DNA from 4 places in the Arthrobacter sp. B10-11 genome. Region 4 is predicted to be linked to each of the others. Evidence: predicted binding sites of a transcription regulator. Region 4 holds the regulator's gene; each other region holds the start of a gene.

Region 1 (3,695 bases), 720 kb from region 4:
CGTGCCGGCGTAGTCGATGGTGTAGAACGACGTACCGAAGTAGGGATCGATGTTCTGGTACCGGTAGTAGAGGGTGTGCCAGTTGAAGCGGACATCCACTTCGTTTCCGCGCCATCCGAGGACCTCGACGTTTGCGATGTTGTGGCCTGTCCGGGGTTCGGGCAGGCTCGTGGCGCTGGACCGGTCCGTCTTGATGCGGAAGACCCGGTCCTCCAGTCCGCCCCGGTTGGGGTAGTAGATCAGCGAAATCTCGCGCTGGGGGTCGCTGGTCAGCTGGTCGTCGTCAGCCCAGGCCGGCATCCAGAATTCCGCCTCGGGGTGGTAGCAGTCCAGCCACCTGTCGAACTCGCGGTCATCCAGGAACCGCGCTTCGCGGTAAAGGAAGGCGCGGATGTCCTCAAGGCCGGCCGGGCCCGCGGCTGCGTCGGTGATTGCCGCGGCGGTGCCTGCGGCCGGCGCGTCGATGTCAAAGGTTTGTGTCATGGTGTTCTCCTCGTGCTCCGTGCGGGCCTAGTTCCGGGCCGATGCTTCTGCTGTTGCTTCTTCGACCGCTGCAGCCCTGCGCATGGTGTCCACCCAGTAGCCGTGCTGGATGGGGTAGAGGCCTTCGTCCTCGGTCCGGGCTCCGCTGGAAATCGGCTTGAGCCCGATGCTGTCCGCGTTGGCGTCGGGTCCTGTGATCTGGTGGGTCACGCCGCGGCTGAGGTCGTTCCACGGTGCTGCGGTGGCGAGGTAGGTCTTCTGGCAGGAGCGGAATTCCTCAAGGTCATCCGGGGTGGCCATGCCCGAGGCGTTGAAGAAGTCCTCGTACTGACGGATGCGGTTGGCCCGCGCTTCGTCGCTTTCGCCCTTGGGTGCGATGCAGTAGATGGTCACTTCGGTCTTGTCCACGGATATGGGACGGAAGTGCCGGATCTGCGAGCCGAACTGGTCCATCAGGTACACATTCGGGTAGAGGCAGAGGTTGCGGGAGATGTTGATCATCCAGTCCGCCTTGGCCTCGCCGTACTTCTCCACGAGCTCGGCGCGGCGGTCGAACAGTGGCCGGTTGCTCGGGTCAAGCCATTCTGTCCAGAGCAGCAGGTGGCCGTGATCGAAGGAGTAGTAGCCGCCCTTCTGCTTGGCCCAGCCGCCGGCGTCCATGTTCTTGGTTTCGTTGGCGGACTCGCCGGTGGTGCGCCGGGCAGTGGTGGCGGCGTAGTTCCAGTGCGTCGCCGACACGTGGTAGCCGTCGGCGCCGTTTTCGGCCTGCAGCTTCCAGTTGCCGTCGTAGGTGTAGCTGGAGGCGCCGCGGAGGACTTCCAGGCCATCCGGGGACTGGTCCACGATCATGTCGATGATTTTTGTCGATTCGCCGAGGTGCTCTTCCAGCGGTTTCACGTCCGGGTTGATGCTGCCGAACAGGAAGCCCCGGTAGCTTTCGAACCTGGCAACCTTGGTGAGGTCGTGCGAACCTTCCTTGTTGAACTGCTCCGGGTACCCGGCTTCGCGGGGGTCCTTGACCTTGAGCAGTTTGCCGGTGTTGTTGAAGGTCCAGCCGTGGAACGGGCACGTGAACGTGGTGCGGTTGTCCGTCTTGCGCCGGCAGAGCATGGCGCCGCGGTGGCTGCACGCGTTGATGAGGGCGTTGAGTCCGCCCTGCTTGTCACGGGAGATGATGATCGGCTGGCGGCCGATGTAGGTGGTGAAGTAGTCGCCGATGTTGGGGATCTGGCTGTCGTGCGCCAGGTACACCCAGTTGCCTTCGAAGATGTGCTTCATTTCGAGCTCAAACAGGTCTTCGTCGGTGAAGATACTGCGATTGGCCCGGTACACGCCGTTTTCGTGGTCTTCCACCAAGGCCTGGTCGAGGTGGGCTCGGATGCCCGCCAGGGTCTCTGTCATGTTGGCTCCTATCAGTTTCGGGCCGCGTTGCCCGGATCGCCGGGCAGCACTGCCCGGGCGGACCGCCGAATGATCGGTCGGTCGATGGTGAGTGCCCCCCACTCTGCCAGCGGGTGGTGCGCGTCACACTAGGTATTTGCCTAGGCTCGCCTAGGGCCTAATTGAGACTTTCTAGCTCTGAATTCGGCGGAATTGAGTATTTGTTGACGAGGGAAATCGGCCATACGCTGTTGAAGCAACAACCACCCGGACCGGAAGGCACCCGTGAAAATCACTGCCATCGAGGCGATTCCCTTCGCCATCCCGTATACGAAGCCCCTGCGCTTCGCCAGCGGAGAGGTGCATACCGCGCTGCATGTCCTGGTCCGGGTATCCAGTGATGACGGAATCGTGGGAGTGGCCGAGGCGCCGGCCCGGCCGTTCACCTACGGGGAGACGCAGGAATCCATCGTTGCCGCAATCCGCACGCTGTTCGCGCCGCGGATAACGGGGATGTCCGTCATGGACCGTGAAGCCATCCACGCCATCCTGGACCGGACCGTGGGCAACCCGACCGCCAAGTCGGCACTGGACATGGCGCTCTGGGATGTCATCGGAAAAACCCTGGGCCAGCCCGTCACCGCCCTCCTCGGCGGATTTTCTGACAGCATGCGGGTCAGCCATATGCTCGGTTTCGCCGAGCCCGCCAAGATGGTGGCCGAGGCCGAGCGTATGCGCGACACGTACGGGATCACCACCTTCAAGGTCAAGGTGGGCCGGAAGCCGTTCAAGCTCGACGTCGACGTGTGCCGGGCCCTGCGTGAGGAACTCGGCGCGGACATCGAGCTGTACATCGACGGCAACCGGGGCTGGACGCCGTCGGAGTCCCTGCGGGCCCTCAATGCCATGGCCGACATCGATCTCACCCTGGCTGAGGAGCTGTGCCCCGCCGATGACGTGCTGGGACGCAAATGGCTGGTGGAACAGTGCACCGTTCCGTTCGTGGCGGACGAAAGCGCGACGACGCCGGGCGAGGTCACCCGTGCGCTGCTGGGCGGAGCCGCGAACGCGGTCAGCATCAAGACCGCTCGCACCGGCTTTTCCCACTCCCAGCGGGTGCTGTTCCAGTGCGACGGCCTCGGTGCGGAAGTGGTCATGGGCAACCAGATCGACGGCCAGCTCGGCACGCTCTGCACCGTCACCTTCGGGGCCGCCTACAAGTCCACCACGCAGCGCGCCGGCGAGTTGTCCAACTTCCTGGACATGAGTGATGACCTCCTGGCCGAGCCCCTGGAGATCGTCGACGGCAAGCTGTTCGCCCGGCAAACGCCGGGCATCGGCATCGAAATCGACGCCGGGAAGCTGGCCAAATACCGCCTCGACGACGGCAACTGAACCCAACCAACCCACACCACGGCGCGTGCACCGAAGCCGGCGCCGGATGAAAGAAAGTGAGTCAATGATGACAACCGAGCTAAGCGAATTCGACGCCAGGGCCGCCGAGTCCGGCAGCCTTGCCACGGAACGTTTCCGCGACAGCGGCAAGACGGCGGCACTGGAGGTTCCCAAGGAACGCGTGTCCCTGCTGGCCAACGAGGTCCTGGGCGCTGTCTACGAAACCATCCGCAAGCACAAGGTGAGCTACGACGAGTTCAATGCGCTGAAGGCCTGGCTGATCAGTGTGGGCGAGGACGGCGAATGGCCGCTGTTCCTGGACGTCTGGGTGGAACACGTGGTTGAAGAAGTGTCCACGGAGGACCGGGAAGGCAACAAGGGAACCATCGAGGGGCCGTACTACGTCCCGGGCTCGCCGGAGCTTCAGACGCCGGCCA
Region 2 (3,695 bases), 950 kb from region 4:
GGCGGGGCCCAGGCGGCAGCATAGGTGCTGGAGCGGCAGTCCACTAAAAGTTCCTCTTTGGTTTCGCCCGCCAGTGCGGCCGAAATCTGCGGCTTCCAGAACGAGGCCAGCCGGCCGACGTCGGGCAGTGACGTTCCCATCGACAGCCGGTAAGCGGGCACCCGGTCGGCGAAGCGGATGGCGCCCCAGAGGGCGGAGACCACCAGTACTGATTCATCCGCCTTCCGGCGCTGCGCCGCCGTCAGCGACTGATAGCCGAGTGCGTCGTACAGGACGCCGGAATAGACCTGATGCGCCGGCGCCGCCGGTTCCGTGTGCAGCCGGGTGTTGCGTTCGACGTCGGCACTCAGGGATGCGCCGACGCCCAGCAGTGCGAGTGCGTCCCGGTGGGCGCTGACGCCTCCCAGCGCTTCCAGCACCTTCGCCCGGTAGGTGTTCAAGGTGGGAAAGCTCAGGGCGGTCCAGTCGACGGCTTCTCCCTGGGCAGCGGGGGTCTTGCCTTCGGACGGCGGCAGCAGAATCAGCACCGTACGATCTTACCGGCGCTGGAACGAGGGCGTGATGTCGCGGTCCTGCCGGCGGCACCGCGGCAGTCAGGCCGCCTTGACCGGTGGTTTGGCTGCAGCGGTGGCCGCCTGGGTCTCGCGGGCGAGGAAGGCGGATAGTTCGCCGATGGTGCTCATCAGCGGCGCCGGGAAGACGACTGTGGAGTTCTTGTCCACTGCGATTTCCACCAGGGACTGCAAATTCCGCAGCTGCAGGGCCAGCGGGTGGGCCATCATGGTGTCCGACGCGTCGCCGAGGGCGGCTGCCGCGATAGCCTCACCTTCCGCCGCGATGATCTTCGCCCTCTTTTCCCGCTCGGCCTCAGCCTGGCGGGCCATGGCACGCTTCATGCTTTCGGGAAGTTGGATGTCCTTCAGTTCCACCAAAGTCACTTCGACACCCCACTCGAGCGTCAGGGCATCCAGTATTTCCCGGATATCGCTATTGATTCGCTCGGTTTCTGACAGCGTCTGGTCCAGGCTGTGCCTGCCAACGACCTTCCGCAGCGTGGTCTGGGCAATCTGGTCGATGGCGGCGGCGACATTCTCTATGGCCACGACGGATTTCACCGCATCGACCACGCGGTAGTAGGCCACGGCTGAGATGTCGACGCTGACATTGTCCTGCGTGATAATGCCCTGCGACTGGATTGGCATGGTCACGATCCGCAGGCTGACCAGCGGAAGACGGTCAATGACCGGGATGATGAACCGAAGCCCCGGCAGCCTGATTCCAATGACCCTGCCCAGCCTGAAAAGCACACCCTGCTCATACTGCCGCACGATCCGGATGGACATTTTCAGCAAGATGAGCAGCAGCAGTGTGACGGCGATGGCGATGAACGTAATGGTGGGGTCCATTCGGATCCCCTCCTTTGTGCCGGGTTGATCTTGTTCCATTGTCCCACCAGGGGATCGAAAAGCCCCTCGCACCTGCTGCGGAACCGGGCAGCCGGCACAGCCCGTAGAATGAAACGCGGATGGGTTGACCAGGCGGCCGCGCGTCACGCAAGTGGCTCGAGGAACGTCCGGGCTCCGCAGGGCAGGGTGGTGGGTAACGCCCACTCGGGGTAACCCGCAGGCCAGTGCCACAGAAAATAGACCGCCTGCATCGCGCCGGTTTGAAAGCGGCACGAAGCAGGTAAGGGTGAAACGGCGGTGTAAGAGACCACCAGCTTCCCGGGTGACCGGGAAGGCTAGGTAAACCCCACCCGGAGCAAGGCCAGACAGGACACGTTCGAGGGCTGCCCGCCCGAGTGTCCGGGTAGGCCGCTGGAGGGCGTCGGCAACGGCGTTCGTAGATGGATGGCCGCTACTCCCGCTCCGGCAACGGTGCGGGAACACAGAACCCGGCGTATCGGTCAACCCATCCACCACCGTTTACGGCCTGCTCTTCGAGGCCTGCCGTACGGCGGCATGTGAGTGACTTCACGCTTTACGGGGCCGTGGGGGAGCCGGCGCCGCCCTAGAATGGATAGCGAACGTAGAAGTTCTGCCGCCTGGTCTGCGTTCGCAGCCGGCGGCTTTTCTTTGCGATTCTCCAAGGTGTCCGGGGTGGACCGAATCCCCGCCGATGCCTGTGCCCCGGAATACCTCCGGTGGCCGACATCTGCATACGAGGGCGTATGTGGTTGACCCAAGGAAGGTAGTTCTGTGAGCCAGACGTCAGATTCTTGTCTTGATACGTGGATGGGCCGTGAGGCGCTTGCCGAGGCCATGATCCCGGTCATCGGCCGGCTGTACCGCGAGAACAACGTGGTGACCAGCATCCACGGTCGCAGCCTGATCAACAAGTCCACCATGAACATCCTCAAGGCGCACCGGTTCGCCCGCCGCATGAGCAACACCGAGCTGCTGCTCGAAGAGACCGCGCCCCTGCTGAACACCTTGGCCGAGCTCGAACTCGGTGCCGCAGCCATCGACGTGGCCCGCCTGACGGAGAAGTACAAGCTTGAAGGCAACGGTGCCAGCCTGGAAGAATTCCTCCGCGCCGAACTGGCGGAGATCGTGGGCAAGCGCGGTGCTGACGACCGCACCAGCACCGACGTCGTGCTGTACGGCTTTGGCCGCATCGGCCGCCTGCTGGCCCGTCTGCTCATCGAAAAGGCCGGCGGCGGCCACGGCCTGCGCCTGCGCGCCATCGTGGTGCGCCGCGGCTCGGACAAGGACCTTGCCAAGCGCGCCAGCCTCCTGCGCCGCGACTCCGTCCACGGCTCCTTTGAGGGCACCATCCGGGTGGACGAAGAAGCGAACACCATCACCGCCAACGGCGTGCAGGTCCAGGTCATCTACTCGGACAACCCCGCCACGATCGACTACACCGCATTCGGTATCAACAACGCGCTCGTGGTGGACAACACGGGACGCTGGCGCGACGCTGAAGGCCTGTCGCAGCACCTGCAGAGCAAGGGCGTGGCCCGGGTTCTCCTTACCGCACCGGGCAAGGGCGCGCTGAAGAACATCGTGCACGGCATTAACCACGGCAGCATCGAGGATTCGGACCAGATCATTTCGGCGGCGTCCTGCACCACCAATGCCATCACCCCGGTCCTGAAGGCCATCAACGACAAGTTCGGCGTGATCCACGGGCACGTGGAAACCGTTCACTCCTTCACCAACGACCAAAACCTAATCGACAACTTCCACAAGGGTGACCGGCGCGGCCGCTCCGCGGCCCTGAACATGGTCATCACGGAAACGGGTGCGGCCACTGCTGTGGCGAAGGCGCTGCCCGAACTTCAAGGCAAGCTTTCCGGCAGCTCCATCCGCGTCCCCACCCCTGACGTCTCCCTGGCCATCCTGAACCTGAGCCTGGAAAACGGCACTACCAAGGATGAGGTGAACGATTACCTGCGCCAGATGTCCCTCCATTCGGACCTGCGCAAGCAGATCGACTACATCGATTCCCCCGAGGTTGTGTCCACGGACTTCGTCGGTTCACGACGTGCGGGCATCGTGGACGGCCTCGCCACCATCTCCAACGACAAGAACGTTATCCTCTACGTCTGGTACGACAACGAGTTCGGCTACAGCTGCCAGGTGGTCCGCGTGATGGAGGAAATGGCCGGGGTCAACCCGCCGTCGTTCCCCGTCAAGGAACCCGCTGCGGCGCTGGCGGCAATCGCGGTCTAGGAACCAAGGCAGGCAAAG
Region 3 (3,695 bases), on a different contig from region 4:
TTCCCAGGAAGATGTTCTCGGCGATGGACAGGTAGGGGCTGAGGGCCAGTTCCTGGTGGATGATGACGATTCCGCGCTTCTCGCTGTCGCTGATGGTGGCGAAGTCGCAGGGTTCGTTCTCGAAGAGGATGTCGCCGTCGAACGTGTTGTGCGGGTACACGCCGGACAGCACTTTCATCAGGGTCGATTTGCCGGCGCCGTTTTCGCCGCAGATGGCGTGGACTTCGCCGCGGTTGACGTCAAGGGTGACGTCCTGGAGGGCTTTGACGCCGGGGAAGGTTTTGGTGATTCCCCGCATTTGGAGGATGGGTGCGTTCATGGTCATTTCCCGCTGACTGGTTGGAGCCGGGCGCCTGCGGGTGCAGGGCCCCTGGAGGGTGCGGCCGGGCGGCTGGCCCGGCCGCACCCTTCACGGTGCCTATTTGACGTCGGCGTCGGTGTAGTAGCCGGAGTCGATCAGCTCCTGCTTGTAGTTGTCTTTCGTGATGATGACGGACTCCAGGAGGTAGGCCGGAACCACCTTCACCTTGTTGTCGTAGGTCTTGGTGTCGTTCGTTTCCGGCTCCTGGCCCTTGAGGACAGCGTCGACCATCTTGACGGCCTGCGCGCCGAGCTTGCGGGTGTCCTTGAAGATGGTGGAGTACTGCTCGCCGGCAATGATGGACTTCACCGAACCCTTTTCAGCGTCCTGCCCGGTAACGATGGGCAGGCTGCCCTTGGAGTAACCGCCGGTGCTGGTCAGTGCGGAGATGATGCCGATGGAAAGGCCGTCGTACGGCGACAGGACGCCGTCGAGCTTGGTGCCGGAGCTGTAAGCGGCGGTGAGGATGTCTTCCATCCGCTTCTGCGCCACCGGTGCCTGCCAGCGAAGGATTGCCGCCTGCTCGAACTTGGTCTGGCCGCTGGGCACCTTCAGGGTGCCGGCATCCATGAACGGCTTCAGGGTGTCCATCGCCCCGGTCCAGAAGAAGTTGGCGTTGTTGTCATCGGGGCTGCCCGCGAACAGCTCGACGTTGAACGGGCCCTTGCCCTCCACCTTCTTGCCGGCTGCGTCGAGCAGGCCCAGCCCGGTCAGCAGCGAGGTGGCCTGCTGGACGCCCACGGTGTAGTTGTCGAACGTGGTGTAGTAGTCCACATTCGGCGTGCCGTTGATGAGCCGGTCGTAGGCGATGACCTTGACGTTCTGCTCCTTGGCTTTTGCCAGGACGTCCGTGAGCGTGGTGCCGTCGATGGCGGCGATGATCAGGGCTTTGGCGCCCTTGGTGAGCATGTTTTCGATCTGGGACACCTGGGTGGGGATGTCATCATTGGCGAACTGCAGGTCCGTCTTGTAGCCGAGATCCTTCAGGGACTTCTCAACGTTCCCGCCGTCGGCAATCCACCGTTCGGACGTCTGTGTGGGCATGGAGATTCCCACCAATGAGCCCGCCGCATCCGCGCTTCCGGTGGCAGTCGCGCTGCCCGGCCGGGAGCCGCAGCCGGTTGCCCCGACGGTCAGGGCGAGGGCGACTGCAACGACGCCCAGGAGTTTCTTGATTCTCACGGTTTCTCCTTCCACGGCGGGGATGCGCCGCGAACTGGTTTCTGAAGCGGAAAGCGAAATGCTCCTCGCCATACTGTCGACCACCTCAGTCCCCTCGCCCAACCGCAGGGCGCAGGCCGACTTCTTTGTGACCAATGTTCACGCCAACAGCTCTGTTAGCGCTAACAACTTATCCAAGATTAGGCCTCATTTTCCTGTGAAGCAAATCACAATGTGATTACCGCGGCCAGGGTGCGATGCGTGCCCGCCAGTTCCCCCTGCGGTCGCGGAGGTCCGCTTGACGTCGTACTTGTTAGCGCTCACAATTAGTTCAGTCCGCGCAGTTGCGGACTGGTTACTGGAGGACTTCATGGACGTCACAGCAGACGGCAAAGAAAACTACGTTATTGGCGTGGACTACGGCACGCTGTCCGGGCGGGCCGTGGTGGTCCGCGTCCGGGACGGCAGGGAGCTGGGCAGCGGTGTGTTCGAATACCCGCACGCCGTGGTCACCGAATCACTTCCGGCGGGTCTGGCGGGCGACGGCGCCTCGCGGCTTCCCGGGGAATGGGCGCTGCAGGTGCCCAACGACTACCGCGATGTGCTGCGTTACGCCGTGCCGGCGGCGATTGCGGAGGCGGGGATCGACCCCGCAGCCGTGGTGGGCATCGCCACCGACTTCACGGCGTGCACCATGGTCCCGGTCAAGGCCGACGGCACACCGTTGAACGAAGTTTCCGGTTTCGCCAACCGCCCGCACGCCTACGTAAAATTGTGGCGCCACCATGCCGCCCAGCCGCAGGCGGACCGGATCAACGAGCTGGCCGCGGAGCGCGGCGAAAGCTGGTTGCCACGGTACGGCGGGCTGATCTCCTCTGAGTGGGAGTTCGCCAAGGGACTCCAACTGCTGGAGGAAGATCCGGAAGCCTACGCTGCCATGGACCACTGGGTGGAAGCGGCCGACTGGATCGTCTGGCAGCTGTGCGGCAACTACGTCCGCAACGCCTGCACCGCCGGGTACAAAGGGATCTACCAGGACGGCCGCTACCCGTCCGAAGAATTCCTGGCCGCCCTGAACCCGGAGTTCAAGAATTTTGTCAGCGCCAAGCTGGCGCACACCATCGGACGGCTCGGCGATGCCGCCGGCTACCTGACGGCCGAGGCGGCAGCCTGGACGGGCTTGCCGGAAGGCATTGCCGTCGCAGTAGGCAATGTGGACGCCCACGTCACCGCACCGGCTGCAAAGGCCGTGGAGCCCGGGCAGCTGGTGGCCATCATGGGCACCTCCACCTGCCACGTTATGAACGGCGACGAGCTGCGTGAAGTCCCGGGCATGTGCGGCGTGGTGGACGGGGGAATCGTTGACGGGCTGTGGGGCTACGAGGCCGGCCAGAGCGGGGTGGGGGACATCTTCGGCTGGTTCACCACGTACGGGGTCCCGCCCGAATATCACGAGGCAGCAGCGGCGGCGGGCCTGGGCATCCATGAATACCTCACCGAACTGGCATCGAAGCAGGCCATCGGAGAGCACGGGCTCATGGCACTGGACTGGCACTCAGGCAACCGCTCCGTGCTGGTGGACCACGAGCTGTCGGGCGTGGTGGTGGGCCAGACCCTCGCCACCAGGCCCGAGGACACCTACCGTGCACTGCTGGAAGCCACGGCCTTCGGCACACGCACCATTGTGGACGCGTTCCGCGACTCGGGGGTGCCGGTCAAGGAGTTCATCGTGGCCGGCGGCCTGCTGAAGAACAAGCTGCTCATGCAGATCTACGCGGACGTCACCGGGCTGCAGCTGTCCACCATCGGCTCCGCCCAGGGGCCGGCGCTTGGCTCCGCCATCCATGCCGCCGTCGCCGCAGGAGCGTATTCGGACATCCGGGCCGCTGCCGCTGCCATGGGGTCGGAGCCCGGCGGAGTATATATTCCCATTCCGGAAAATGTTGCCGCCTACGAGGAACTCTTCCAGGAATACCGCACCCTGCACGACTACTTCGGCCGCGGCACCAACAGCGTGATGCACCGGCTCAAGGCCATCCAGCGCGCGGCGAAGCCGTCGTTGGCGGAGGTCTCCGCATGAGCAATCTTCTGGAAACCATCGCCCGGGTCCGTCGCGAGGTCTGCGAACTGCACGCGGAACTCACCCGGTACGAACTGGTGGTGTGGACTGCCG
Region 4 (3,695 bases):
TCCTACAGCGTGAGATGCCCGTTGCCTTTGGCAGCGGGCATTTTTCTTTGGGCTTGGTTCCCGGCAGCAGCGCGCTTCGGACGCGCATCTGGCGGCGGGACGCGGAGCGGGCGTGGGGACGCGGATATCCAGGCGTCCCTGGGCCATATCCGTGTCCGCACACCGTTTGCGTGTCCCACTGCGGGGGGGGGCTAGACCGTGGGGCCGCGGAAGCGGGTGAAGCCCCTCCAGAGTCCGTAGACAGCCCCGCCAACCGTGGCGGCCTTCAGCCCAAGCGTGGCGGCACGTCGTCCGGAGCGGAAGTCGTAGACCGGCCAGTTGTTTTCGCGCGCATGGCGGCGGAGGCGGGCATCAGGGTTGATGGCCACGGGATGGCCCACCATGCTCAGCAGCGGAATGTCATTGTGGGAATCGCTGTAGGCCCAGCAGCGCTTGAGGTCCAGGTCCTCGGCGTCCGCGATGCCCTGGACAGCCACCGCCTTGGCCTGGCCATGCAGGATGTCACCCACCAGCCGGCCGGTGTACGCGCCGTCCTTGATTTCGCCCACGGTTCCCAGTGCGCCGCTCAGGCCCAGCCGGGTGGAAATCACCGTGGCCACCTCGATGGGGGTCGCCGTCACCAGCCACACCATGCGGCCCACCCGGAGGTGCTGCTGGGCCAATGCCTTGGCGCCCGGCCAGATCCTGGACTCGATCATCTCATCGAAGACTTCTTCGCCGAGGGCTTTGATGTCTTCCACGGTGATGCCGGCCGCCAGCGTCAGGGCCGAATCGCGGACCGCGTGGACGTCGTCCATGTTCTCGCCGCGGAGGACGAACTTGAACTGCTTCCACGCCATCCCGGCCGCCTGCGGCAGCGTGAAGGCGCCGCGCTGGTGCATTTTCCGGGCCACATGAAACAGGCTGGCGCCCTTCATGAGGGTGTTGTCGACGTCGAAGAAGGCGGCCTCGCCGTGCTGCAACGCACCGGCCGGCTGCCGGATCACGGCGACGTACTTCTCCTCGGGCATGACTCGAGTCTAGTCAATGGGCAATGCCTGCGCTGTCGCGACCGCGGCATGGTGCCGTCGCGGCCGCGACTATCCCGCCGTCGCGGCGGGGCGGCAGCCCGGGCTACGGTTGATGCATGGCACATCCCGACGTCGTCCTCATCACCAAAACTGACTGCCACCTCTGCGAGGCGGCGCGCGACGCCGTCGGACGGGTCACGGCCGCACTGGGACTCGAATGGACGGAACAATTGGTGGACAACCTGCCGGAGCTCCGCGAGCGGTACGCCGAAGAGATTCCCGTGGTCCTGGTGGACGGGGTCCAGCGCGACTTCTGGAAGATCGACGAAACCCGCCTGGAACGGATCCTTCGCCAGGCCGCGGCCAAGTAGGCGCGGCCACTCCTGCTTTGTTGGCATTACGGACGGGGCTCTAGAGTGGACTCACAACGCGACGCAATGGAGCAGATAGTGACTTCGCTGGATTCATCCCCCGAGGCCGTTCACGGGGAGAGCGGAACTGCGGCCAAGCAGATTCCGCCCGCGGCCGTGGCCCGGCTGACCATCTATTTGCGTGCCCTCACCACAATGCTCGCGGAAGGCGTTGAACGCGTCTCCTCTGAGTCCCTGGCAGAAGCCTCCGGCGTGAGTTCGTCCACCCTCCGCAAGGACCTCTCCCACGTCGGGTCATACGGTACCCGCGGCGTCGGCTACGAAGTGCAGTACTTGAGCCGCCATATCTCAGCCGCGCTCGGGCTCACCAAGGACTGGAAAGTGGCTATCGTGGGCGCCGGCAACCTCGGCAAGGCCTTGGCGCGGTACGGCGGATTTGAATCGCGGGGTTTCGACGTCGTGGCCATTTTCGACGCCGACCAGATGGTGGTGGGCAATGAGGTTGGCTGGCTGCGCGTCAGCGACGTCGCGGACCTGGAACCGGTGCTCCAGCGGACCGGCGCCAACATGGTGGTGCTGGCACTGCCTGCCGCCGTGGCCCAGGGTGTGTGCGACCGCGTCATCGCCGCCGGTGTGCGGAGCATCCTCAGTTTCGCCCCGGTGATGCTGCAGGTGCCGGCGGGCGTCAACCTGCGAAAGGTGGACATGGCCACCGAGCTGCAGATCCTGGCCTACCACGCCCAGCGGATCCAGATCCCGGAGGACGGCGAGTAAGCCAGCCGGTCCCGTGCTGCCGCGCGTCACGCGTGCGGCCGCTCGGTTGGTTGGTGGCGGCCGCTGTGTGGCCGCTCAGTTGTTAGCGGCCGTAGGGGTTACCGGGCTGACCGTAGGGGCTAGCGAACGGGTGGTACTTCCGGAAATACGGCGCTGACCCGGGGAGGTACAGCAGCACCATGGCGGCAACTCCGGCGAGGATGGACGGCGTTCCAGGACCGTTCTCGAAAATTCCCAGCAGGGAAAAGGCGGCCAAGATAGTGCCGAGAATGCGGGCCCAGTTCCGGCCCTTCCTGATTTTGAAGGCCACGAGCGCATAAAGCAGGACGCCGACAGCGGCAATCAGCGCCACCATTCCCACGATGATGCCCTTGAGTGCCTCGAAATCCACCTCTGCGCCGCTGGTTGCCAGCCGCGCTTCCATCTGCCTGCGCAGGGCGGGGTCATCGAGGGAGCCCATGGAGAAGAAGATCGAACCCACCCAGAAGAGGCAGGCGAGGACTAACAGCCAGAAGGAGGCGTTCACCAGCGGGGGCGTGGCACGGCCCGAGTTCCCCTGCTGCGGCAGTTCGGAGGGGTAAGCGAGGTACTGCTGTTGCCCGAACTGCTGCGGCTGCGCAAACGGCTGAGGCTGTGCAAACTGCGGCTGCGCAAACTGCTGCTGCTGTGCATACTGCGGCTGCCCGGATTGGGGTGCTTGGCCGTATTGGGGCCCCTGGCTGTATTGGGGCGGCTGCGCGTACTGCGGCGGCTGCGCGTACTGCGGCGGCTGCTGGCCGTATTGACCGCCGGATGCGGAATCGTTGGAGGGCGACGGCGGGATGGACGGAGTGCTCATTGTTGATCCTTTGCAACTCGATTGCTCAGTAATCTCAACCGGGATCAGCCACATCATCCTGCCCCCAGTGTGATTTTGCTAACACGGTACCGCGCGCAGGGGCGTTCTGGGCATAGTTTGAAGCTCAATTTCGGCTCAAGAGATTGCCGGGCAAACGCAAAGGGCGCGGACTCCGGCGGCCGGCGACTGAATTCGCCTGGTCCATCCAAAGTCCACGCCCTCCGGGTGTGGAACTGAGTTGCCTCGGTTTGGTGCTTTTGTCTACAGGGCGGGACTAGCGGCCGTAGGGGTTGCCCGGCTGGGAGTAAGGGCCCCCGAAAGGCTGCTGCTTCTGGAAGTAAGGTGCGGACGCCGGGAGGTACAGCATCACGATCGCCGCGATGCCCAGCAGGCCCGAGAGGGTTCCGAGGCTGAGCGGGAACAGGCTGAAGATCGACAGGGCGGCCAGGACGGTGCCCAGGATGCGGGCCCAGTTCTTGCCCTTGCGCACGTTGAACGCCACCAATGCGTACAGGCCGGCACCGATGAGGCCGACCACCACCATCATGCCGATGATCAGGCCCTTGATCGACTCGAAGTCGACGTCCGCGCCGCTTGTCCGCATCTGCTCCTCGAACGTACTGCGCATGGCCGGATCATCGAGCGCGGGAATGGCGATCAAAAGGGAGACCAGCCACAGGACGCCCGCTGCAACGATCATCC

Evidence for each region. Region 4 encodes Rex, which represses fermentation and respiration genes when NADH is low (regulators of the CRP and FNR family bind a similar motif). Its sites were predicted from a motif close to CTTGTGAANNNNTTCACAAG; they were not measured.
Region 1: benA (benzoate 1,2-dioxygenase large subunit) is a predicted target of Rex. The motif match lies at 2,076-2,095, and genes of this name have one in related genera.
Region 2: RW112_RS00805 (glyceraldehyde-3-phosphate dehydrogenase) is a predicted target of Rex. The motif match lies at 1,961-1,980, and genes of this name have one in related genera.
Region 3: araB (ribulokinase) is a predicted target of Rex. The motif match lies at 1,737-1,756, and genes of this name have one in related genera.

The regions. Positions count from the first base shown of each region.
Region 1 is NZ_JAWMTH010000001.1:384,102-387,796, reverse strand. Features, by position in the region: gene benB (benzoate 1,2-dioxygenase small subunit) at 1-483, opposite strand, end outside; gene benA (benzoate 1,2-dioxygenase large subunit) at 511-1,884, opposite strand; gene RW112_RS01880 (mandelate racemase/muconate lactonizing enzyme family protein) at 2,149-3,258, shown strand; gene catA (catechol 1,2-dioxygenase) at 3,326-3,695, shown strand, end outside.
Region 2 is NZ_JAWMTH010000001.1:154,106-157,800, reverse strand. Features, by position in the region: gene RW112_RS00820 (peroxide stress protein YaaA) at 1-527, opposite strand, end outside; gene RW112_RS00815 (slipin family protein) at 594-1,406, opposite strand; RNA gene rnpB (RNase P RNA component class A) at 1,527-1,918, shown strand; gene RW112_RS00805 (glyceraldehyde-3-phosphate dehydrogenase) at 2,199-3,677, shown strand.
Region 3 is NZ_JAWMTH010000002.1:568,961-572,655, reverse strand. Features, by position in the region: gene mmsA (multiple monosaccharide ABC transporter ATP-binding protein) at 1-319, opposite strand, end outside; gene chvE (multiple monosaccharide ABC transporter substrate-binding protein) at 419-1,543, opposite strand; gene araB (ribulokinase) at 1,893-3,602, shown strand; gene RW112_RS08270 (L-ribulose-5-phosphate 4-epimerase) at 3,599-3,695, shown strand, end outside.
Region 4 is NZ_JAWMTH010000001.1:1,105,931-1,109,625, reverse strand. Features, by position in the region: gene RW112_RS05215 (HAD family hydrolase) at 192-1,010, opposite strand; gene RW112_RS05210 (glutaredoxin family protein) at 1,127-1,381, shown strand; gene RW112_RS05205 (redox-sensing transcriptional repressor Rex) at 1,460-2,155, shown strand; gene RW112_RS05200 (hypothetical protein) at 2,238-2,993, opposite strand; gene RW112_RS05195 (hypothetical protein) at 3,268-3,695, opposite strand, start outside.